One region of the uncultured Methylobacterium sp. genome, then DNA from elsewhere that is predicted to be linked to it. Evidence: predicted binding sites of a transcription regulator. Region 1 holds the regulator's gene; each other region holds the start of a gene.
The links. The regulator PhoB, encoded in region 1, activates phosphate uptake and scavenging genes when phosphate is short. The targets are predictions, from matches to a motif close to TGTCATNNANCTGTCAT.
Positions count from the first base shown of each region.

Region 1 (7,177 bases):
AGTTCAGCGGTCGATACCCGCCACCTCGGTCAGACCCTGCGCGCGATCTACGAGGGCAGCGTCGACAAGCAGCCGATCCCGGACGCTCAGGTCGACCTGCTCCTGCGCCTGCGCCAGAAGGAACGGGACCTGCGCCGCAGCGCCTGATGCCCTCGCATCCTCCCGCGGGCGTCCTTTGGACTACCAGCGGCGGGCGCCGGGGCGCCGACGGTACTCGGCCGCGCGGATGCGCGTCAGGATGCGATCGAGGCTCGTCAGCATCGCCGCCTCGTCGGCCCGGGCACGCTCGACCTCGCTCGCATCCGTGCTGAAACTTTGACGCGCCTTCGCCAGCGCGAGGTCGCGTTCGAGGCTCGCGCGCTCGGCGTGGAGGTCATGATAGACGGCCTCATCGGCTGGCACGGCGCGCGCCGGTGCTGCGGGCGAATCGTTGGCCACGGCGATCGACCTTCCGGCCCGGTTCTCCGGCGCACGATGCGCGCGGTCAGGTCCGGAGCCAACAGGAAACGCGCCAGGGCATCAAACCGTGCCATGAGCCCGGCGGCGCTCGTCTAAATCGTGTCATCGACCTGTCATGTCCGTGATCTACCGGCTGCAGCGTCGCGGGCGGTCGCGCGGTCCGTTTCGAACGCGCGCCCGGAGAGCGGACAACGGAGATGCACGTGAAACCCTTCACCTACGCGCTCGCCCTCGGCCTCGCGACGGCCCAACTCGCGTTCCCGGCGCTTGCCGCCGACATCACGGGCGCCGGCGCCACCTTCCCCTTCCCGGTCTACTCGAAGTGGGCGGAAGCCTACCGCAAGGACACCGGAACCGGCCTCAACTACCAGTCGATCGGCTCGGGCGGCGGCATCAAGCAGATCCAGGCGCGTACCGTCGATTTCGGCGCCACCGACGCGCCCCTGAAGGGGCCGGCGCTCGAGAAGGACGGCCTCGTCCAGTTCCCCACCGTGATGGGCGGCGTCGTCGCCGTGGTGAACATCCCCGGCGTCGAGCCGGGCAAGCTCAAGCTCACCGGCGAGCTGATCGCCGACATCTACGCCAACCGGATCACCAAGTGGTCCGACCCGAAGATCGCCGCGCTGAACGGCGGGCTGAAGCTGCCCGACGCCAACATCACCCCGGTCTACCGCTCGGACGCGTCGGGCACGACGAACATCTTCACCACCTACCTCAGCCAAGTCTCCGAGCCCTGGAAGAAGGAGTTCGGCGCCGCCACCACCGTGAGCTGGCCCGCCGGCCAGGGCGGCAAGGGCAACGAGGGCGTCACCGCCACCGTCAAGCAGGTGCCCAACGCCATCGGCTACGTCGAATCGGCCTACGCCAAGCAGAACAAGCTCAGCTACGCCCTGATCCGCAACAAGGCCGGCAAGTTCCCGCAGCCCGACGACAAGGCCTTCCAGGCGGCCGCCGCCAGCGCCGACTGGAAGAGCGCGCCGGGCTTCGGCATCACGCTCACCGACCAGGCTGGCGACGGCGCGTGGCCGATCACGGCCGCGACCTTCATCCTGGTGCACAAGGACCCGGCCGATCCGGCGAAGTCGGCGGACGTGCTCAAGTTCTTCGACTGGGCCTACAAGAACGGCGACACGCTCGCCTCCGACCTCGACTACGTGCCGCTGCCCGACGCGGTGGTCGGCCTGATCCACGAGGAGTGGAAGCAGGTGAAGGGCAAGGACGGCAAGCCCGTCCTCGGCATGTGAGACGGCCGTACCCTTGAGGGAGTCCCGGTCGGCGCGACGGGCTTCCTCTCCCAGGGGGAGAAGGTCGGGGTGAGGGGCGTGCCGTATCCGGAGCGTTCTCATCCCTCACCTTGTCCCTCTCCCGCTAAAGGGTGCGGGACCCGCGCTCGACGCGGACATGCGCGGTGCCGATTGAGCTGAAACGGCACCTCGGGATGAGACGATCCACTCCGCAAAGGGACCGCCCATCAAAGCAGGCGGTTTTCGCGACACGCGAGGGCCGCCCGATCCCTGAACACGCCTCCTCGCGCCGGGCCGCGCGGCGCGCTACCACGACAGCCGGTGAAAAGAACCGCGGATGACGGCCTTGACTGAACAGATCGCGCTTGCCGGCACGGGCACCCGCGTGCGCAAGCCGCCGGGCAAGGGCTTCGACACCCTGTTCCGCGCGGCCGCCTACGGCTCGGCGCTGCTCGTGCTCCTGGTGCTCGCCGGCATTCTCGGCTCGATCCTCTACGGCGGCTGGCCGGCGTTTCGCGAGTTCGGCTTCGGCTTCCTGACCTCCAGCGCCTGGAACATCGGCACGGAGCAGTACGGCGCGCTGGTCGCCGTCACCGGGACGCTGGCCTCGGCGCTGCTGGCGCTGGTCATCGGCGTGCCGATCTCGCTCGGCATCGCGGTCTACCTGACGCAGCTCTGCCCCGGCTGGGCGCGCAAGCCCGTCGGCATGACGATCGAGCTGCTCGCCGCCGTGCCGAGCATCATCTACGGGATGTGGGGCCTGTTCATCTTCGCACCGCTCTTCGCGCGCTTCGTCCAGATCCCGGTGTCGAACCTCGTCGAGGGCCTGCCGATCGTCGGCACGCTGTTCTACGCCCGCGTACCCTCGGGCGTCGGTGTGCTGACGGCCGGCATCATCCTGGCGATCATGATCGTGCCGTTCGTGGCCTCGATCGCGCGCGACATGCTCGACCAGATTCCGACGATCCTGCGCGAGAGCGCCTACGGCATCGGCTGCACCACCTGGGAGGTGGTCCGCCACGTGCTGGTGCCGCAGGCCTCGGTCTCGATCATCGGCGCGATCATGCTGGGGCTCGGCCGCGCGCTCGGCGAGACCATGGCGGTGACCTTCGTGGTCGGCAACGCCAACCGGCTCTCGGCCTCGGTGTTCGACCCCGGCTCGACCATCGCCTCGCGGATCGCCAACGAGTTCAACGAGGCCGACGGCATGCAGCTGAACGCGCTGATGGCGCTCGGCTGCATCCTGTTCGCGATCACCTTCGTCGTCCTCATCGTCGCCCGCTTCCTGACGCGCCGCGTCAAGGTCGCCTGAGGTTCCCGCCATGGACGCCACCAACCCCCTCGTCACCCGAGCCTCGGAGCTGCGGCCGACGCGCATCCGTTCGAGCCGCCGCGTCTCCGACCGCCTGCTGCGCGTCTTCTGCCTCGTTGCGACCGTGCTCGGTGCCGTGGTGTTGGGCTCGATCCTCTTGATGCTGATCGTCGAGGGCGTGCGCGGCTTCTCCCTGACGCTGTTCACGGAAGCCACGCCGGGGCCGGGCTCCGAGGGCGGCGGCATCGCAAACGCGATCCTCGGCAGCCTCGTGCTCACCGGCATCGGCATCCTCGTCGCGACGCCCGTCGGGCTGATGGCCGGCACGTATCTCGCCGAGTACGGCCGCGGCTCGAAGCTTGCCGAGGTGATCCGCTTCCTCAACGACATCCTGCTCTCGGCGCCCTCGATCCTGATCGGCCTGTTCGTCTACACCCTGATGGTGCGGCCGATGGGGACCTATTCCGGCTGGGCCGGCGGCGTGGCGCTGGCGATCATCGCGACGCCGGTCATCGTGCGCACCACCGAGGACATGATGCGCCTCGTCCCCGGCACGCTGCGCGAGGCCGGCGCGGCGCTGGGCGCACCGCCCTCCAAGGTGATCCGCAGCGTGACGTGGCGGGCGGCGTCCGCGGGCATCGTCACCGGCATCATCCTGGCGCTCGCCCGCATCGCGGGCGAGACCGCACCGCTGCTGTTCACCGCGCTCAACAACAACTCCTGGTTCGGCGCGAACCTGATGGGCGGCGTCGCGAACCTCCCGGTGATGATCTACCAGTTCGCGCTCTCGCCCTATCCGAACTGGCAAGCCCTCGCCTGGGCCGGCGCGCTGCTCATCACCATGACCATCCTGGCGCTCTCGATCGTCGCCCGCTTCGTCATCAAGCCCCAGCGCGCGCGCTGAGCGCCGCCCAGCCTCCGAGGTCCACGACGATGAACGCCGCCGCCATCAGCCCTTCCCAGTTCGACGGCCGCGCAAAGGCGGACGAGCGCGCTCCCGTGCGCATCGCCGCCAAGGGCCTGAACTTCTACTACGGTGCGTTCCACAGCCTGAAGAACATCAACCTCGACTTCCACGACCGGCAGGTCACCGCCCTGATCGGCCCGTCGGGCTGCGGGAAGTCGACGCTGCTGCGCACCTTCAACCGGATCTACAGCCTCTACCCGGAGCAGCGCGCCGAAGGGCAGGTGCTGCTCGACGGGCAGAACGTCCTCGATACGAGCGTCGACCTCAACGAGCTGCGCGCGCGCATCGGCATGGTGTTCCAGAAGCCGACGCCGTTCCCGATGTCGATCTACGACAACGTCGCCTTCGGCCTGCGGCTCTACGAGAAGCTGCCGAAATCCGAGCTCGACGGGCGGGTGGAGCAGTCCCTGCGCAAGGCCGCGCTCTGGGACGAGGTGAAGGACAAGCTCAAGCAGTCGGGCATGGGCCTGTCCGGCGGACAGCAGCAGCGCCTGTGCATCGCCCGCACCGTGGCGCAGGGTCCGGAGGTGATCCTGTTCGACGAGCCGACCTCGGCGCTCGACCCGATCTCCACGGGGCGCATCGAGGAGCTGATCGAGCAGCTCCGCGCCGAGTTCACCATCGTCATCGTCACCCACAACATGCAGCAGGCGGCGCGGATCTCGCAGTTCACGGCGTTCATGTATCTCGGCGAGGTGATCGAGTTCGGGCCGACCAACCGCATCTTCATGAACCCGACCGTGCGCCAGACCCAGGACTACATCACCGGCCGCTTCGGCTGACGTTCCGGACCGATCGAGGACATATGCCCATGCCCGGCCACATCGTCAGCTCCTACGACACCGAACTGGAGGACCTGCGCCGCTCGATCTCCGAGATGGGGGGCGTCGCCGAGAAGATGATGACCGAGGCGACCGACGCCCTGGTCCGCCGCGACACCGCGCTCGCCCAGGCCGTGATCGCCGCCGACAAGCGCCTCGACATCCTTCAGCGCGAGATCGAGGAGCGCGCGGTGCTGCTCATCGCCAAGCGCCAGCCGCTGGCGATCGACCTGCGCGAGACCATCTCGGCGATCCGCGTCTCGGGCGACCTCGAGCGCATCGGCGATCTGGCCAAGAACGTCGCCAAGCGCGTGGTGGCGATCAGCGACCAGGCCCAGGCGCAGAAGATCGTGCTCGGCGTCCAGCACATGAGCGACCTCGTGCAGGAGCAGCTCAAGGACGTGCTCGACGCCTATGCCAGCCGCGACGTGACCGCGGCCCACGACGTCTGGGAGCGCGACGGCGAGATCGACGCCCTCTACAACTCCCTGTTCCGCGAGCTCCTGACCTACATGATGGAGGACCCGCGCAACATCTCGTTCTGCACCCACCTGCTGTTCTGCGCCAAGAACGTCGAGCGCATCGGCGACCACACCACCAACGTCGCCGAGACGATCCACTACCTCGCCACCGGCGAGACGCTGGCGGGCGACCGCCCGAAGGACGACGCCTCGAACTACGCGACGATCGCCCCGGCTGTCTGACCGGCCTCCGAGAAGGGCGTGGGTCCTCACACCCTTCGCGGGAGAGGGACAGGGTGAGGGACGAGAACTTCACGGAGAGGTCACGCCCCTCACCCCAACCCTCTCCCCCTGGGAGAGGAGGCAGGTCGGCGCCACTGGCTGCAAGACGTAGGAATCGGGCGGTCCGTCCCGGGGATGCCCTGCATGCGTACGCGGATTCTGATCGTCGAGGATGAGGAGGCGCTCACCACCCTCCTGCGCTACAACCTCGAGGCCGAGGGCTTCGAGGTGGAGGCCGCCGCGCACGGCGACGAGGCGGAACTGCGCCTGCAGGAGCAGGCACCGGACCTGATCCTGCTCGACTGGATGCTGCCGGGCCTCTCGGGGATCGAGCTGTGCCGCCGGGTGCGGGCGCGTCGCGAGACGGCGGCGATTCCCATCATCATGCTGACCGCGCGCGGAGAGGAGGGCGACCGCATCCGCGGCCTCGGCACCGGCGCCGACGACTACATCGTCAAGCCGTTCTCCGTGCCGGAATTGCTCGCCCGCGTGCGCGCATTGCTGCGACGGACGAAGCCCTCCCACGTGGCCAACCTCCTGGAGGCCGGCGACATCGCCCTCGACCGCGACAGCCACCGCCTGCGCCGGGCGGGAAGCGAGATCCACCTCGGGCCGACCGAATTCAAGCTGCTCGAATTCCTGATGCAGAGCCCCGGCCGCGTCTACTCTCGCGAGCAACTCCTCGACGGGGTGTGGGGCCACGACGTCTACATCGACGAGCGCACCGTCGACGTGCATGTCGGCCGCCTGCGCAAGGCGCTCAACCGACCCGGTGAGCCCGATCCGATCCGCACCGTGCGCGGTTCGGGCTACGCCTTCGACGAGACGTTCTCGCCCGACGATTAAGGGTGCCCGCCGGCCTCGCCCAGCGCGGCGCTGCGGCCCGCGGCCACCGCGTCGAGGGCGGCGAGAACCGACCCTTCGGTGAGGATCTGCGGCAGCACCGCGGGCTCGGCCGTCCCGGCGTAGAGCAGGTAGAGCGGCACGCCGCTGCGGCCTTGGCGCTCAAGAAACCGCGTGATTTCGGGGTTCTGGTTGGTCCAGTCCCCCTTCAGGTAGGCGACGCCCCGCGCGCGCATCGCCGCAGCGACCGCGGTCGTCGCGAGCGAAGTGCGCTCGTTGACCTGGCAGGTGATGCACCACGCCGCCGTCATGTTGACGAAGACCGGTCGACCCTCGGCGAGCAGCGCGTCGAGGCGCGCCTGCGTGAACGGCTCGACGCCCTCCGCCCGGGCCTGGGCGCCCGGCGCGATGCGGTCCCGGTCGAGGGTGAGGGCCAAGCCCGCGACGCCGATGACGGTCAGAACCGCGAGGCTGCGCGCGAACTGTGCCCGCAACGGCCGGGCGTCCCGGCCGATCTCCCACACCCAGGCGGCGAAACTCACCAGCACGAGGCCGATCAGGGCGGCGAGCAGCCCCTGCGGACCGACCTGCTGGGCCAGCACCCAGACGAGCCACGCGACGGTGGCGTAGACCGGAAAGGCCAGCGCCTGCTTCAGCACGTCCATCCAGGCGCCCGGACGGGGCAGCGCCCGGAGCGCGGCCGGCCACAGGGTGAGGGCGAGGAAGGGCAGGGCGAGGCCGAGGCCGAGGCCGGCGAAGACGAGGAGGCCGACTGCCGCCGGTTGCGT
Region 1 covers NZ_CAXTBY010000023.1:29,949-37,125, reverse strand. Annotated here, with positions in the region: gene ACFE8Y_RS07945 (hypothetical protein) at 1-147, shown strand, start outside; gene ACFE8Y_RS07940 (hypothetical protein) at 181-438, opposite strand; gene pstS (phosphate ABC transporter substrate-binding protein PstS) at 663-1,703, shown strand; gene pstC (phosphate ABC transporter permease subunit PstC) at 2,041-3,015, shown strand; gene pstA (phosphate ABC transporter permease PstA) at 3,026-3,919, shown strand; gene pstB (phosphate ABC transporter ATP-binding protein PstB) at 3,949-4,764, shown strand; gene phoU (phosphate signaling complex protein PhoU) at 4,794-5,507, shown strand; gene phoB (phosphate regulon transcriptional regulator PhoB) at 5,691-6,392, shown strand; gene ACFE8Y_RS07905 (protein-disulfide reductase DsbD family protein) at 6,389-7,177, opposite strand, start outside.

Region 2 (7,177 bases), on a different contig from region 1:
AGCGAGGCCATCGCCGCACGCGCGAGATCCGGATCGTCCTTGCCCGCCCGATGTCCCTCGGTCAGCGCGCGGAAGAAGTCCGGTTCGAACTCCGGATGGCACTGGCAGGAGAGGGCGGCGCGGTCCGCGTAGGCCAGGACGCCGTTCGGGGTGAAGCGGCTTCCGGCCAGCACCCGGGCGCCGGGCGGGCGCTCGACCACCTGATCCTGGTGCGTCACGGGAACCACGATGCGCGCCACGTCGTCGGTGTAGGGCGCCCGCGCGACCACGTCGTAGGTGTGCAGGCCGAGGCCCCAGCCGACGTTCTCGACCCGGCCGCCGAAGGCCTCCGCCATGATCTGATGGCCGAAGCACAGGCCGACGCACTTCGTGTCAGTGGGAAGCGCCCGCAGGAAGCCGACGAGGGTTGCGATCCAGGGGAGGGAATCGTTCACGCCCGCGGCCGATCCGGTGATCGCGCAGGCCTCGAAGGCCTCCGCACGATCGGGCAGGTGCCCCGCGCGCGCGTCGAACACCGTGCAGGCGTGCTCGGACCCGAGCAGACGGGCGGTCATCGCGCCGTAGGTGGAGAAGCGGTCGCCGAGGCGTGCGGGCGGGCTGCCGGCTTCGAGGATCGCGATGCGCAATGGCTGGGTCCGGTCGACGGTGGGCAAGCGAGCCATCGCGCCGATGCCGACAATCCGCAACCCGCGATCGTCGCGGGAGGCGCGTCTCAGGCTATCCGTGCCCATGGTGCCGGCCGCCTCGTCCCGGGCGCGGATTTCGGGCGGATGTCCATGGCGTTGCCGCGCCAGACGGTGGCCCGGCGCAGCCAGGCGGCGGACCAGACGAGCGGGATCAGGGCGTCGCGCAGCAGGAAGGCGGCCAGGAGCCGGGGCGAGCGGTGCCACCCGGCCCGGACGGCCAAGCGGTACTCCGCAGCGTAGACGAGGCCGGCCATGGCGAGGAGGCCGGCCGTCGCGCGCGCGCTGCCCGCGTAGGCCCCGGCCAGGACGAACGGCAGCAGGGTGCCGCTGACGATCTCGGGGGCGAAGAACAGCGGGAACGTCACCCGGCGCAGGCGCGCCCAGCGGAGCTGCCGCGCCACCACCTCGGCCGGGCCGCGGCGCCCCAGCGGCTGCTCGAACGGCGCGGCCACGAGGTGCACGTGGCGCCCCGCCGCCCGGACGAGCTTGGTCGCGGCCGCGTCCTCCGCGATCTCGGCGGCGAGCGCCCGGATGCCGCCGCGCGCCTCCAGGAACGGCCGGTGCCAGAGCATGCTCTTGCCCTGCGCGAAGCCCAGACCGAGCGCCGCACCGGCATATTGCCAGCGGGCCTGGAGGGTGTTGAGGAAGGCGCATTCCACCTCGGCCCAGAGCCCGTCCGGCCGGGCGCCCACCGGCGTCGAGCAGACGAGGCCCGTGTCGGCGCGCCACGCCGCCTGCATCCGCTGGAGGTAGTCGGGCGGCATCAGCACGTTGGAATCGGCGATGACGATCCAGTCGTGCCGCGCCGCCTCCCAGCCGCGCACGCAGTTGTTGAGCTTCGGGTTGTCGCTGATGCGCTCGTCGCCGACGAGGATGCGCGCCGGGACATCGGGGTGCGCCGCCATCAGCCGGCGGACGAGGGGCACCACGGGATCGGCCCCGTCGGCCACGCAGAACACGATCTCGTAGGCCGGGTAATCGAGGCGGAACCCGCGCGCCAGCGTCTCCTCGCTGAACGTCTCCAGGCCGCAGACCGGCCGGACGAGGGAGACGGGGGCGCCCGCCGAGAAGGACGACGCCCCGGCCGGCCGGCCGATGCCGCGGCCGGCGAGGACCGCGCTCGCGAGGTTGACGAGGGTCAGGAGCGCGCAGAGCGCGAGGGCGATCGCTGGGCCGTCCAGGCTCGGCGTCACGGGGGGAGGCTCATGCGCGTCGCCTCTCGGGGCCCGGCAGGTTCCGCGGCGTGCGGCCGCGCCGGCCGCCTGCCCCTAACAGCGCCGGCATTTCAGCCGTATGACAGTGCGCAGGCGGCATCCTCGGCGGCGGAGGCGGGAGCATTGGGCGAAGGCGCGGTCGCGGTCCTGGGGGCCGGCATGGCGGGAGCCGCGGCGGCCCGGCGGCTCGTCGAGGCCGGCTTCGCGGTCCACGTCTTCGACAAGGGCCGCGGACCGGGCGGCCGCATGGCGAACCGTCGCACCGAGGCCGATCTCCGCTTCGATCACGGCGCGCAGTATTTTCGCGCCAGGGGCGACGCGTTTCGCGCCCGGTGCGACGCCTGGGTTGCGGCGGGGGTCGCGGCCCCGTGGGGCGCGGAGGCCCGCTTCGTCGGCGTCCCGACCATGACCGCACCGGTGCGCGACCTCCTCGACGGGGTTCCGGTCTCATCCGGCACGACGATCACCGGCGTCCGTCGCGTCGGCGCCCGCTGGACGGTGACGGACGCCGCCGGGACCACCGCCCCGGACTTCGACGCGGTCGCGGTGACGTTCCCGGCGCCGCAGGTGGCAGCGCTCCTGGATGCGAGCGGGCTCGTCCTGCCGGGCATCGAGCGGGCGACCTACGCGCCGTGCTGGTCGCTGATGCTGACCCTCGACGCCGATCCGGGTCTCCCGCACGATCTCCTCAAACCGGACGCGGGGCCGATCGCGCTCGTGGTGCGCGAGGCCTCGAAGCCGGGGCGCGCCGCCGGACACCGCCTCGTCGCCCACGCTGCCCCCGCGTGGTCGCGCGCGCATCTCGAGGACCCGCGCGAGGCGGTGCAGGCGGCGCTGCTCGCCGCCCTCGCGACGGTCCTCGGGCATCCGCTCCACCCCATCGACGCCACGGTCCATCGCTGGCGCTACGCCATGGTCGAGACCGCGCTCGGGCAGGACTGCGTGTACGACCCGGCCCAGCGCCTGGGTGCGGCCGGCGACTGGTGCCTCGGCCCGCGGATCGAGGCGGCCTTCGACAGCGGCCAGGCGCTGGCCCAGCGCATCGCCGCGGATCTGACGGGCGCGCGGTGACCCCGCCGACGGTGTTCCACCCGGCCTACGAGGCGAGCTTGCCGGCGGGCCACCGCTTCCCGATGCGCAAGTACGGGCGGCTCGCCGAGGTGCTGGCCGCGCGCGGGCTGGCGCCGCGGGGCTTCGTGACGCCGGAGCCGGCATCAGTCGAACTCCTGAGCCTCGCCCACGACCCGGCTTACGTCGAGGCCGTGCTCGCGCACGCGGTGCCGCGGGCGATCGAACGGGCGATCGGCCTGCCGGTGGACGCGAGCGTCGTGGCCCGCGCGCGGGCCTCGGTCGGCGGCACGCTGCTCGCCGCGCGGCTCGCGCTGGCCCACGGCCTTGCCGGAAGCGCGGCCGGCGGCAGCCATCACGCGCGGCGCGCGCAGGGCGCGGGCTTCTGCGTGTTCAACGACGTGGCCGTCGCTGCCCGTGCGCTTCAGGCCGAGGGCGCGATCGCCCGCGCCCTGGTCGTCGACCTCGACGTGCACCAGGGCGACGGCACGGCCGACTGCCTCGGATCGTCGCCGGACCTGTTCACCCTCTCGGTCCACTGCGAGAACAACTACCCCACCGCCAAGATCCCGGGCGACCTCGACGTCGGCCTGCCCGACGGCCTCGACGACGCCGCCTACCTCGCGGTGCTCGAAGCGCGCCTGCCGGCGCTGCTCGACGCACTCGCGCCGGACCTCGTGTTCTACAACGCGGGCGTCGATCCGCACCGCGACGACCGCCTCGGCCGGCTGTCGCTCACCGACGCGGGCCTCTACGCCCGGGACCGCTTCGTCGTGGGCCAGGCGCGCGCCCGCGGCATCCCCCTCGTGGCGGTGATCGGCGGCGGCTACAGTCACGACGTCGCGGCGCTCGCCGCCCGCCACGCCCTGGTCTTCCAGGCGCTGGCGGCGAGCGCGCCGGGCTAATCGCCGGGCAGCGCCCGCGCCTGCGCTTCCAGCGCATCGAACAGGCGGTTCAGGTCGGCGCCATCGAGGCGGTGGAAGTCGAGCGAGCGGCTCAGCATCAGGCCGAGGACCGCGAAGGTGAGGGCCGCGCCCTTCCCGGGACCGCCCTCGACCGCGGACATCGCCGTCAGGTGCTCGGCGAGGAAGCCGGAGAACGCCGCCACGGCCTCGGCGTTCTCGGCGGACGCGATGAGGAGCGCATCGGGGAATCCGCACTCCTCGGCATAGACCTGCCGGGCGTGGGCGATCAGCGCGAGCGGCAGCGCCGCGGGACCTTGCGGCCGCGCCGCCAGCATCTCGGCGATGCCGGCCCGCATCCGCGCGACCTTGCGCGCGGCCAGCGCCGTCACCAGCGCGTCCTTGGACGCGTAGTGGTGCAGCACTCCGCCCTTGCTCAGGCCCGCCTCAAGGGCGACCGCGTCGATGGTGAGCGTCCGGCTGCCGGAACGCCGCAACAGGGTTTCCGCCGCATCGAGGATCACCTCCGCCCGATCCCGGCGCCGGCTGCGCGGCTCCGCCATGTCCGATCCTCTCAGCAACCGTCTGGACGGTCGGTAATTTGAGGCTTATAGCAGCAACACGGTGGGTCGGACGAGGGCGCGGACGCGATGCCTGGATACTTAGCAGCCGGAATCTTCACGCGATCGTCCGTCGCCCTGGCCCTTGCGCTGATCGCCGTGGGATCGGCCCGCGCCGACGACGCAGCGCCGCGAGCCGAGACGCTGGTGCGCACGGTGCTCGCGTCGCGCAGCACGATCGCGGCCGACGTGGTGTTCACCGGCGACATCCAGGCGCAGGCGCAGACCAACGTCTCGTTCCGCACCGCCGGCAAGGTCGCGACGCGCCTGTTCGAGGTCGGCGACCACGTCGCGGCCGATCAGGTCCTGGCCCGGCTCGATCCGCGGGAGCAGCGGGCGAACCTCGCCAACGCGCAGGCCGCGCTCACCTCGGCCGAAGCCCTCTCGACCCAGGCCAAGCTCGCCTTCAAGCGCCAGGACTCGCTGATGGCGAGCGGCTACACCACGCGGCCCTCCTACGACAACGCCGAGCAGACGCTGCGCACCACCCAGGCCGCGGTGGAGTCGGCCAAGGCCGCGCTGGGGACCGCGCAGGAACAGCTCTCCTACACCGAGCTCAAGTCGGGCGTCGCCGGAATCGTGCTGAGCCGGTCGCTCGAAACGGGCCAAGTGGTGCAGTCGGGCCAGTCGGTCCTCACGCTGGCGCAGGACGGCGCGCGTGACGCCGTGTTCAACGTCTACGAGGCGCTGCTGGCCGCCCCGCCGGAATCCAGGACCGTCGATGTCACCCTCCAGGGCGACCCGCGGGTCGCGGCCGTGGGTTTCGTGCGCGAGATCGCGCCGAGCGTCGATCCCGCCTCCGGCACGGTGCGGGTCAAGGTCGGGTTGCAGGACGCGCCGGCCGCGATGACGCTCGGCGCTGTCGTGATCGGCCGCGGACGGTTCCGGCCGCACGTGGCGGTGGTGCTGCCCTGGTCGGCGCTCTATCGCTGGCAGAGCAGGCCCGCCGTGTGGGTGCGCGATCCCGGAAACGGCACGGTCGCGCCCCGCGCGGTGACGATCGACCGGTACGGCCCCGACAACATCGCGCTCAGCGCCGGCGTCGTGCCGGGCGAGGAGATCGTCGTCGCCGGCATCCAGTTCCTGCGCCCCGGCCAGACCGTGACGGTGGCCGAGCAGGTCGCGACGGGAGCGGCCAAGTGAGCGTTTCCGAAGGCTTGCCCGAAGGCTTGCCGCTCGCCGATTCAGCCATGCGCCATCGGCGCCGCGCGGCTGCGTCGATCGTGGTGACGGCCCTTGCGCTCGGCGCCTGCAAGCCGGCCGAGGAGGCGGCGGCTCCGCCCGTCCGCCCGGTGCTCTACGCGATCGCCAAGCCGGTCGAGTCGGTGCGGTTCGGGCCCTTCGCCGGCACCGTCGAGCCGCGCTACCAGTCGCAGCTCGGCTTCCAGATCGGCGGCCGGGTCGTGGCCCGGGACGTCACCGTCGGCGACCTCGTGCGGAAGGGCCAGCGGCTCGCCGCCCTCGACCCGGTGGTGCCGCGCTTCGCCCTGACCCGGGCCGAGGCCGACGTGGCGGACGCCCGCGCCCAGGCCGAGAACGCGGCCGCCACCGAGGCACGCACCCGCCGCCTGATGGAGGGGGGCAACGTCACCCAGGCCCAGCTCGACGGCACGGTGGCCAACCGCGACACCGCGCAGGCCCGCCTCGCCCAGGCGCAGTCGAGCCTGGACAAGGCCCGCGACCAGATCGGCTACACCGAGTTGGTCGCCGATTTCGACGGCGTCGTCACCCAGCGCAGCGCCGAGGTCGGTCAGGATCTCACCGCCGGCCAGACGGTGGTCACCGTCGCGCGGCCCGAGGTGCGGGAGGCCGTGGTCGACATCCCCGACGACCTCGTCGGCGCGATGCCGAAGGACGGCCGCTTCACCGTCGGGCTCCAGAGCACCCCCGAGATCGCCGCGACGGGCACCGTGCGCGAGGTCGCGCCGTTCGCCGATTCCAGCACCCGCACCCGGCGCATCCGGCTGTCGCTCGAGAACCCGCCCCCCGCCTTCCGCCTCGGCGCGACGATCACCGTGTCGCTGATGCGCAGGATCGCGCCGCACTTCATCCTGCCGGACACCGCGATCCTCAGCGCGGACGGGCACGACTCCGTCTGGATCGTCGGCGCGGCGGGCGATGCGGTCGCCCGCCGCCCGGTCGAGATCGCCGAGCGGCGGGGCGATTACGTCGGCCTGAGAAGCGGCCTTACGGCGGGCGACCGGGTGGTCGTCGCCGGCGTCCACTCGCTCGACGAGGGCCGGAAGATCCGCCTCGCCGACGCGCCGCTCGTCGTCCCCGGCACGCAGGGTCCCTGATCGTGATGCGCTTCAACGCTTCGGAATGGGCGCTCTCGCACCGCTCGTTCGTGTGGTTCCTGATGGCGATCTGCCTGATTGCCGGCACGCTGGCCTATCGCGGGCTGGGCCGCGAGGAGGACCCGCCGTTCGTCATCAAGACCATGGTGGTGCAGGCGACGTGGGCCGGCGCCACCATCGGCGACACCCTGGAGCAGGTCACCGACCGGATCGAGAAGGAGCTCCAGCAGGTCGCGACGCTCGACTACGTCCGCAGCTACACCACGCCGGGTCAGACCACCGTGTTCGTGCAGTTGCGCGACACGACCAAGCCCGCCGAGATCCAGCCGTCGTTCTACCAGGTGCGCAAGCGCCTCGGCGACATCCTGGGCACCTTTCCCCAGGGCATGG
Region 2 covers NZ_CAXTBY010000061.1:14,061-21,237, reverse strand. Annotated here, with positions in the region: gene ACFE8Y_RS13520 (type 1 glutamine amidotransferase) at 1-653, opposite strand, end outside; gene ACFE8Y_RS13515 (ceramide glucosyltransferase) at 713-1,879, opposite strand; gene ACFE8Y_RS13510 (NAD(P)/FAD-dependent oxidoreductase) at 2,024-2,971, shown strand; gene ACFE8Y_RS13505 (histone deacetylase) at 2,968-3,873, shown strand; gene ACFE8Y_RS13500 (TetR/AcrR family transcriptional regulator) at 3,870-4,433, opposite strand; gene ACFE8Y_RS13495 (efflux RND transporter periplasmic adaptor subunit) at 4,521-5,633, shown strand; gene ACFE8Y_RS13490 (efflux RND transporter periplasmic adaptor subunit) at 5,681-6,787, shown strand; gene ACFE8Y_RS13485 (efflux RND transporter permease subunit) at 6,793-7,177, shown strand, end outside.
Region 2: a site for PhoB is predicted at 1,969-1,985, ahead of ACFE8Y_RS13515 (ceramide glucosyltransferase). Genes of this name have one in related genera too.

Region 3 (7,177 bases), on a different contig from region 1:
GCGTAGACGATGTAGGAGTGCCCCACCACCCAGCCGATGTCGGAGGCGCAGAAGTAGGTCTCGCCCGGCGCCACGCCGTAGAGGTTGGTCATCGACCACGCCAGCGCGACGAGGTAGCCGCCGGTGTCGCGCACCACGCCCTTGGGCTTCCCCGTCGTGCCGGACGTGTAGAGGATGTAGAGCGGGTCGGTCGCGGCCACCGGCACGCACTCGACTGTTGCGCCCGCCGCCGCCGCGACCGCCCCGGCCCAGTCATGGTCGCGACCCGCGACGAGTCTCGCCGGGCCTTGCGGGCGCTGGAGGATCAGGCAGGCGTCGGGCTTGTGCTTTGAGGCCGCGATCGCCGCGTCGAGCAGGGGCTTGTAGGCGACCACCCGGTTCGGCTCGATGCCGCAGGAGGCGGCGAGCACCACCTTCGGCGCCGCATCCTCGATCCGCACGGCGAGTTCGTTGGCGGCGAACCCGCCGAACACCACCGAGTGGACGGCCCCGAGCCGGGTGCAGGCCAGCATCCCGAACAGGGCCTCGGGCACCATCGGCATGTAGAGTATCACCCGGTCGCCGCGCCCGACGCCGAGGCCGGCGAGCACGGCGGCAAGCGCCGTCACCGCGCCGAGCAACTCGGCGTAGCTGATACTGCGCTTGGTGCCCGTCACCGGCGAATCGTAGCGGATCGCGACCTGATCGGCCCGGCCGCCCGCGACGTGCCGGTCGACGGCGTTCCAGCACGCGTTCAGCGACGCGTCGGGGAACCATCGGCCGTAGACGCCGGCCCCCGCATCGAAGGCGCAGGTCGGCGCCCGCGTCCAGTCGACTGCCCGAGCAGCGTCCAGCCAGAACGCCTCGGGGTCGCGGGCCGCCGCCGCCTGGGCCTCGGCGTAGCGTCCGGGCGGAGGCTGGTCTGTGGATGGCAGGTCTGCGGATGGCATGGCGGCTCCTCGCTGGGGGCGGCCTCTATTACGGGCCGGCTCGATCGGACGAGCCTGGAGCATTTCCAAGCGAGGGGGTTGCCGGCTCGCGTAAAGACAATGCGACCACGCAAGGCACAGAGGGCATTTTTCGTGATCCGGGGATCATGGAAAATGCTCTGGCAGAACCGATGCACGCGCGCCGCGGGCGCGGCCCGACAAAAAACCGCGCCGCCGGTCACGGCGCGGCACATCGCGGTGTCGTTCGGAGCGGGGATGCGCTCAGTGCACCGTGTCGGCGGCCTGGAGGCGGCTGATCTCGTCCTTCAGGAGAAGCTTTCGTCGCTTCAACTCCGCGATGTGAAGGTCATCCTCCGCGGGCCGGAGGATCGCCTCGTGGATCTCGCGTTCGAGGGCTTCGTGCTTCCGGGCCAGTTGGCTGAGGTGCGTCTGCAGCGACATGAGTCGTGTCTCCTGTCATCGTTCCGACGCGGTGAGACTCGCACAAGATCGGCCGGCTGTCGAAGTCCTTTTCCGTGGGCATGACGTACGAAAGCTTGCCGCTCGGGCCGGGCTGACGCATGCTCCGGGGCAGGCAGGCGTGCGGTCTCGAAGGCGGCGATGACGGTTGAGTTGGTCCCGGATGCGCAATCCGAGCTGGACGTGGAACTGGCGCGGCTGAGGCAGGAGCACCGCGACCTCGACAGCGCCATCGACGCCCTGGAGCGCAACGTGGCGGGCGACCAGTTGCAGATCCAGCGCCTCAAGAAGCGCAAGCTGACGCTGCGCGACCGCATCTCCCATGTCGAGGATCAGATCACCCCCGACATCATCGCCTGATGGCGGTGGATGCCCTCGCGCGGCGCCTTGCCGGCATCCGTGCACCCCTGTAAGCGGCCGCATCGGGCCTCGCGCCACCCATTGCGAAGGAAGCGGGTTTGACGACGATGGTGCCGGCGCCTCCGGTCGCGATCATCATGGGCAGCCAGTCCGACTGGGCGACCATGCGGCACGCCGCCGAGACCCTCGACGCCCTCGCGCTCGCCTACGACGCGCGCATCGTCTCGGCCCACCGCACCCCGGACCGGCTCGTGGCCTTCGCCAAGGGCGCGCGGGCCGCGGGCTTCAAGGTGGTGATCGCCGGTGCGGGAGGCGCCGCGCACCTGCCCGGCATGGCCGCGTCGATGACGAGCCTGCCGGTGTTCGGCGTGCCCGTTCAGTCCAAGGCGCTGTCGGGGCAGGACAGCCTGCTCTCGATCGTGCAGATGCCGGCGGGCATCCCCGTCGGCACGCTGGCCATCGGCCCGGCCGGGGCGGTCAACGCCGCGCTGCTCGCCGCCGCCGTTCTGGCGCTCTCCGACAAGGCGCTCGCCGAACGCCTCGATGCGTGGCGCGCGGCCCAGACCGCATCCGTGGCCGAACGGCCGGAGACCACGCCCCCGTGACATCCAAGACTATCGGGCCCGGCAGCACCCTCGGCATCGTGGGCGGCGGCCAGCTCGGGCGCATGATCGCGCTGGCGGCGGCCGGTTACGGGCTCAAGGTCCACGTCTACTGCCCCGACGCCGACAGCCCGGCCTTCGACGTGGCGGCGCTCGCGACCTGCGCGGCCTACGACGACGCCGAGGCGCTCACCCGCTTCGCGCGGTCGGTCGACGTGGTCACCTACGAGTTCGAGAACATCCCGCGCGGGACCGCCGACCTGCTGGCGCGCCACGCGCCGCTCCACCCGAGCGCCGCGGCGCTCGCCACGACGCAGGACCGCCTCGCGGAGAAGGACTTCGTCAACCGGCTCGGCATTCCGACGGCGCCGTTCCGGGCGGTCGACACGCCCGACGACCTCGCCCGGGCCCTCGACGCCATCGGCCGCCCGGCGGTGCTCAAGACCCGCCGCTTCGGCTACGACGGCAAGGGCCAGCGCATCATCCGCACCGAGGCCGACTCGGACCGCAACGCGCTCTTCGCGGAGTTCGGGGGCGCCCCGCTGATCCTCGAAGGCTTCGTGGGCTTCGAGCGCGAGGTGTCCGTGGTCGCCGCGCGCGCCGCGGATGGCGGCTTTGCCGCCTACGACCTCTGCGAGAACGAGCATCGCGACCACATCCTCGCGGCAACCCGCGTTCCCGCGCCGGGCCTCAGCTCCGAGACGGCGCGGGCGGCGCTCGCCATGGCGCAGCGCATCGCCGACGCCCTCGACTACGTCGGCGTCCTGGCCGTCGAGATGTTCCTCGTGCGCGCGCCCGACGGGTCCGAGGGGCTCGTGGTCAACGAGATCGCGCCGCGGGTGCACAATTCCGGCCACTGGACCATCGAGGGCGCGCGGACCTCGCAGTTCGCCCAGCACGTCCGCGCGATCTGCGGCTGGCCCCTCGGGGATGCGTCCCGCACCGGCGGGATGCGGGTGGAGATGCGGAACCTCATCGGCGGCGAGGCCGAAGCCTGGAGCACCCTGCTCGCCGAGCCCGGCGCGCACCTCCACCTCTACGGCAAGGGCGAGGCCCGGCCCGGCCGCAAGATGGGCCACGTCACCCGGCTGATCGGCTGACGCGATCCGACATCCGGGTCCCGGAAGACACACCCGTCACTCGTCGCGCGGGCGAAACCGGCGATTTTCGCGGTCGGGTCGGCCGGGCCATACGATCGCCACATCCACCCGCTTCCACGGGTTCGTGGCCTGTTGGTGCGTCTCACGACACATCCCTGGCCCGGTCGCGTCCTGCTGGTGTCGAGGCCGTCGGCAGGCGTTCTGAGAGGCGCTCTTAAGAGGGCGTTCACCGCGATGGACGAACGTGCCGGTGTCCTCGGGCGACCGGGCCGAACGGTCCCTGACCCGGGCCGATTCGGAGCGAGGACACAGTATCGGACGCGCGGGACGGACCGTGCCGAGGGGAATGGGACGATGACGTCACAGAGCGTGCGGTTCCCGAGAGCGGCCTTCCTGGGCCTTGCCGCCGTTGCGAGCGTGGCGCTCGCCGGCTGCGAGACCGTGGGCAGCGCCGCCGGAGCGCGGCAGTACGCCGTGCTGGAGGCCGACACCACCGGCGCGACCAACGTCAACATCGCCTCGCTGACCGAGGTGGTGCAGCGCAACCCGAACGATGCGGCCGCCTACAACACCCGCGGCGCCGCCTTCGCCCGCGCGGGCCAGTTCGGCGATGCGATCAGCGACTTCACCAAGGCGGTGCAGATCGATCCGAACTCCGGCTCCGCCTACAACAACCGGGCGCTCGCCTACCGTCAGACCGGACGCAACGACGCGGCGCTGCAGGACTTCACCAAGGCGATCGAGGCGGACCCGAATTACGGCCCCGCCTACATCGGCCGCGCCAATGTGCTGCGGGCCGGCGGCGATGTCGATCGTGCGCTCGCCGACCTCAACGTCGCCATCCGCCTGATGCCGGAATCGGCGGAAGCCTACCACGCCCGCGGCCTCGTCCGGCAGAAGCAGGGCCAGGAGGCCCAGGCCATCGCCGACTTCGACGCGGCGATCGACCGCAACCCCTTCGTCAGCGCGCCCTACGCCGCCCGCGGACAGAGCCTGATCGCCACCAGCCAGTACGACAAGGCGATCGAGGACTACAACGCGGCGCTCAACGTCAACAACAAGGACGCGACGAGCTGGGCCTACCGCGGCCTCGCCTACGAGAAGTCGAACCGGCGCAAGGACGCGATGGAGAACTACCAGCGCGCCTCGACCATCGACCCGAACAACCCGATCGCCCGGCAGGGGCTCAGCCGCGTGCAGGGCGGCGTCGGTGCGCTGTTCAACTGAGGCCGGACGGACCCGTAAGCGTCGTCGGAGCGCGTGACACGCCGAGGCCGCCGGTTCAGGCGGTCGGACCGGTCCGGTACGAGACCTGCGCCCGCGCCTCGTCGAGGATCTCGGCCAGGGCGGCGTGCCAATCCTGCGTCGGTTCCCAGGCCATCGCAGCCTTGAGGCGCGACGCGTCACCGGCCGCGATCGCGATCTCCGACGGCCGCATCCGGTCCTGCGCGACGCGCACCTCGAACGGCACCCGTGACAGGCCGGTCAGGTCCGACAGGATGCTGCCGATGCTGCGTGGAAGGCCGGAACAGACGTTGAACACCGAGCCGCTCGGGATGCCATCGACGTTGTCGAGCAGATCGACGTAGGCGCGTACGACGTCGCCGATCGGCAGGAAATCCCGCCGTGCGTCGAGGTTTCCGACCTCCAGCATGGGTGGCGCCAGCCCGGCTTCGATCCGGGCGATCTGGCCCGCGAACGACGGAACGACGAAGCGCTCGTCCTGTCCGGGACCGATGTGGTTGAACAGCCGCAGGATCACGAGCCGCACGCCCGCCTTCGGCAGCACGTCGAGGAGGATCTGCTCGCCGAACCACTTCGAGCGCGCGTAGTTCCCGAGCGGCATCGGCTCGACGTCCTCGCCGACCGCGCCGCCCGTCAGGAACGCGCGCCCGTACACCTCCCCGGAACTCGCGAAGACGAGGTTCGAGCCCGCCGCGAAACGCGCCACGGCGTCGGCGAGGTTCAGGAGCCCGACGACGTTGGCGCGCCACAGCTCCGTCGGCGCATCGGCCGATTGCTGCACGGATGCCATCCCTGCGAGGTGCAGCACGTCGGTCGGCCGATACTCGGCGACGCAGGCTGACACCGCGGCCGCGTCGAGCAGGTCGATCTGTCGGAACGCCGCACCCTCGGGCGGCCCGTCGAAGCGGCCGCGGCCGATACCCACGATCCTGTCGGAAGGGCCCGCACCTGACGCCAGCGCGGCCAGGATGTGCCGCCCGACGAAGCCGGCCGCTCCGGTGACGAGGATACGCCTCACGCCGCCTCGCGGCTCAGGAGTGCGCGCCGAGGCGCTTGAGATCGGCCTCGACCATCTCCTGGATCATCGTTTCCAGGGAGATCCCGGCCTTCCAGCCGAACGCGGCCTCCGCCTTGGCCGGGTTGCCGAGCAGCACCTCGACCTCGGCCGGGCGGAACAGCTTCTCGTCGATGATCAGGTGGTCGGACGAGGCCAGCCCGACGTGTCGGAAGGCGATCTCGCACATGTCGCGCACCGTGGTGGTCCGCCCGGTTGCGATCACGAAGTCGTCCGGGCTCTCCTGCTGGAGCATCATCCACATGGCGCGGACGTAGTCCTTGGCGTGGCCCCAGTCGCGCTTGGCGTCGATGTTGCCGAGCCGTAGCTCCTTGGCGAGCCCGAGCTTGATCCGAGCGACGCCGTCGGTGACCTTGCGGGTGACGAACTCGACGCCGCGCAGGGGCGATTCGTGGTTGAACAGGATGCCGTTCGAGGCGTGCAGGTTGAAGCTCTCGCGGTAGTTGATCGTCATCCAGTGGGCGTAGAGCTTGGCCACGCCATAGGGCGAGCGCGGGTAGAACGGGGTCGCCTCGCTCTGCACCTGCTCCTGGATCAGGCCGAACATCTCGGAGGAGGAGGCTTGGTAGTAGCGCGCGTCGGGCTTCAGGGTGCGCACGCACTCGAGCAGGTTGACCGCGCCCAGGCCGGTGATCTGCCCGGTCAGCAGCGGCTGCTGCCAGGAGGCGGTGACGAAGGACTGCGCGGCGAGATTGTAGACCTCGTCCGGCTGCACCTGTTGCACGATGCGCGCGAGGCTCGACAGGTCGAGCAGGTTGCCGTCGTGCAGCGCCACGTCCTCGCCGATGCCGAGCCACTTGAGCCGGTGGTCGAAGACGCCGGCATGGCTGGAGCGGCGTACGACCCCGTGGACGGCGTAGCCCTTCTCCAAGAGCAACTGCGCGAGGTAGGCGCCGTCCTGCCCGGTGATGCCGGTGATCAACGCTCGTTTGTTGGTCATTCTCTATACTCCGTGTCTTCGACGTCGCGACGATCGCTCAGGATGGCAGGAATACGGTCCGGCTCGGCCGGCAGGCGCGGGTCGCACCCGTCATAGTCGATGTTCGATTGCATCGCATCCCGTTTCCGGAATCCCTCGGTGTGGTGCCGTCAAATCCGGGTGGATGCCCGGCGGAACGCAATGGACCCGGAATGCCCGGCAGGCTCCTGCGCCGCAAGATCAAATTCGCGCCGTGCCGATCTTCCATACCGCCACGCATGCACGGCAACATTTGTGCCTCTGCCGCGACGCCCTCTCCAACACGACCGATCGAAGCGCCCGGTGTCCCGATCCAGGGTCGATCGAAAAAGAGGCCTCGGAACGCAGTGACCGTCCAGGCTTGCGTTTGATCGGCCGTCCGCGCCGCGATCCTCGACAGGACCGCTGATCTCCCGCAGGCCGGGCGTGACCGGATGCCCCACGCCCTT
Region 3 covers NZ_CAXTBY010000011.1:1,194-8,370, forward strand. Annotated here, with positions in the region: gene ACFE8Y_RS04640 (AMP-binding protein) at 1-929, opposite strand, end outside; gene ACFE8Y_RS04645 (YdcH family protein) at 1,191-1,370, opposite strand; gene ACFE8Y_RS04650 (YdcH family protein) at 1,530-1,748, shown strand; gene purE (5-(carboxyamino)imidazole ribonucleotide mutase) at 1,856-2,353, shown strand; gene ACFE8Y_RS04660 (5-(carboxyamino)imidazole ribonucleotide synthase) at 2,350-3,450, shown strand; gene ACFE8Y_RS04665 (tetratricopeptide repeat protein) at 3,805-4,677, shown strand; gene ACFE8Y_RS04670 (NAD-dependent epimerase/dehydratase family protein) at 4,733-5,713, opposite strand; gene gmd (GDP-mannose 4,6-dehydratase) at 5,727-6,710, opposite strand.
Region 3: a site for PhoB is predicted at 1,384-1,400, ahead of ACFE8Y_RS04645 (YdcH family protein). Genes of this name have one in related genera too.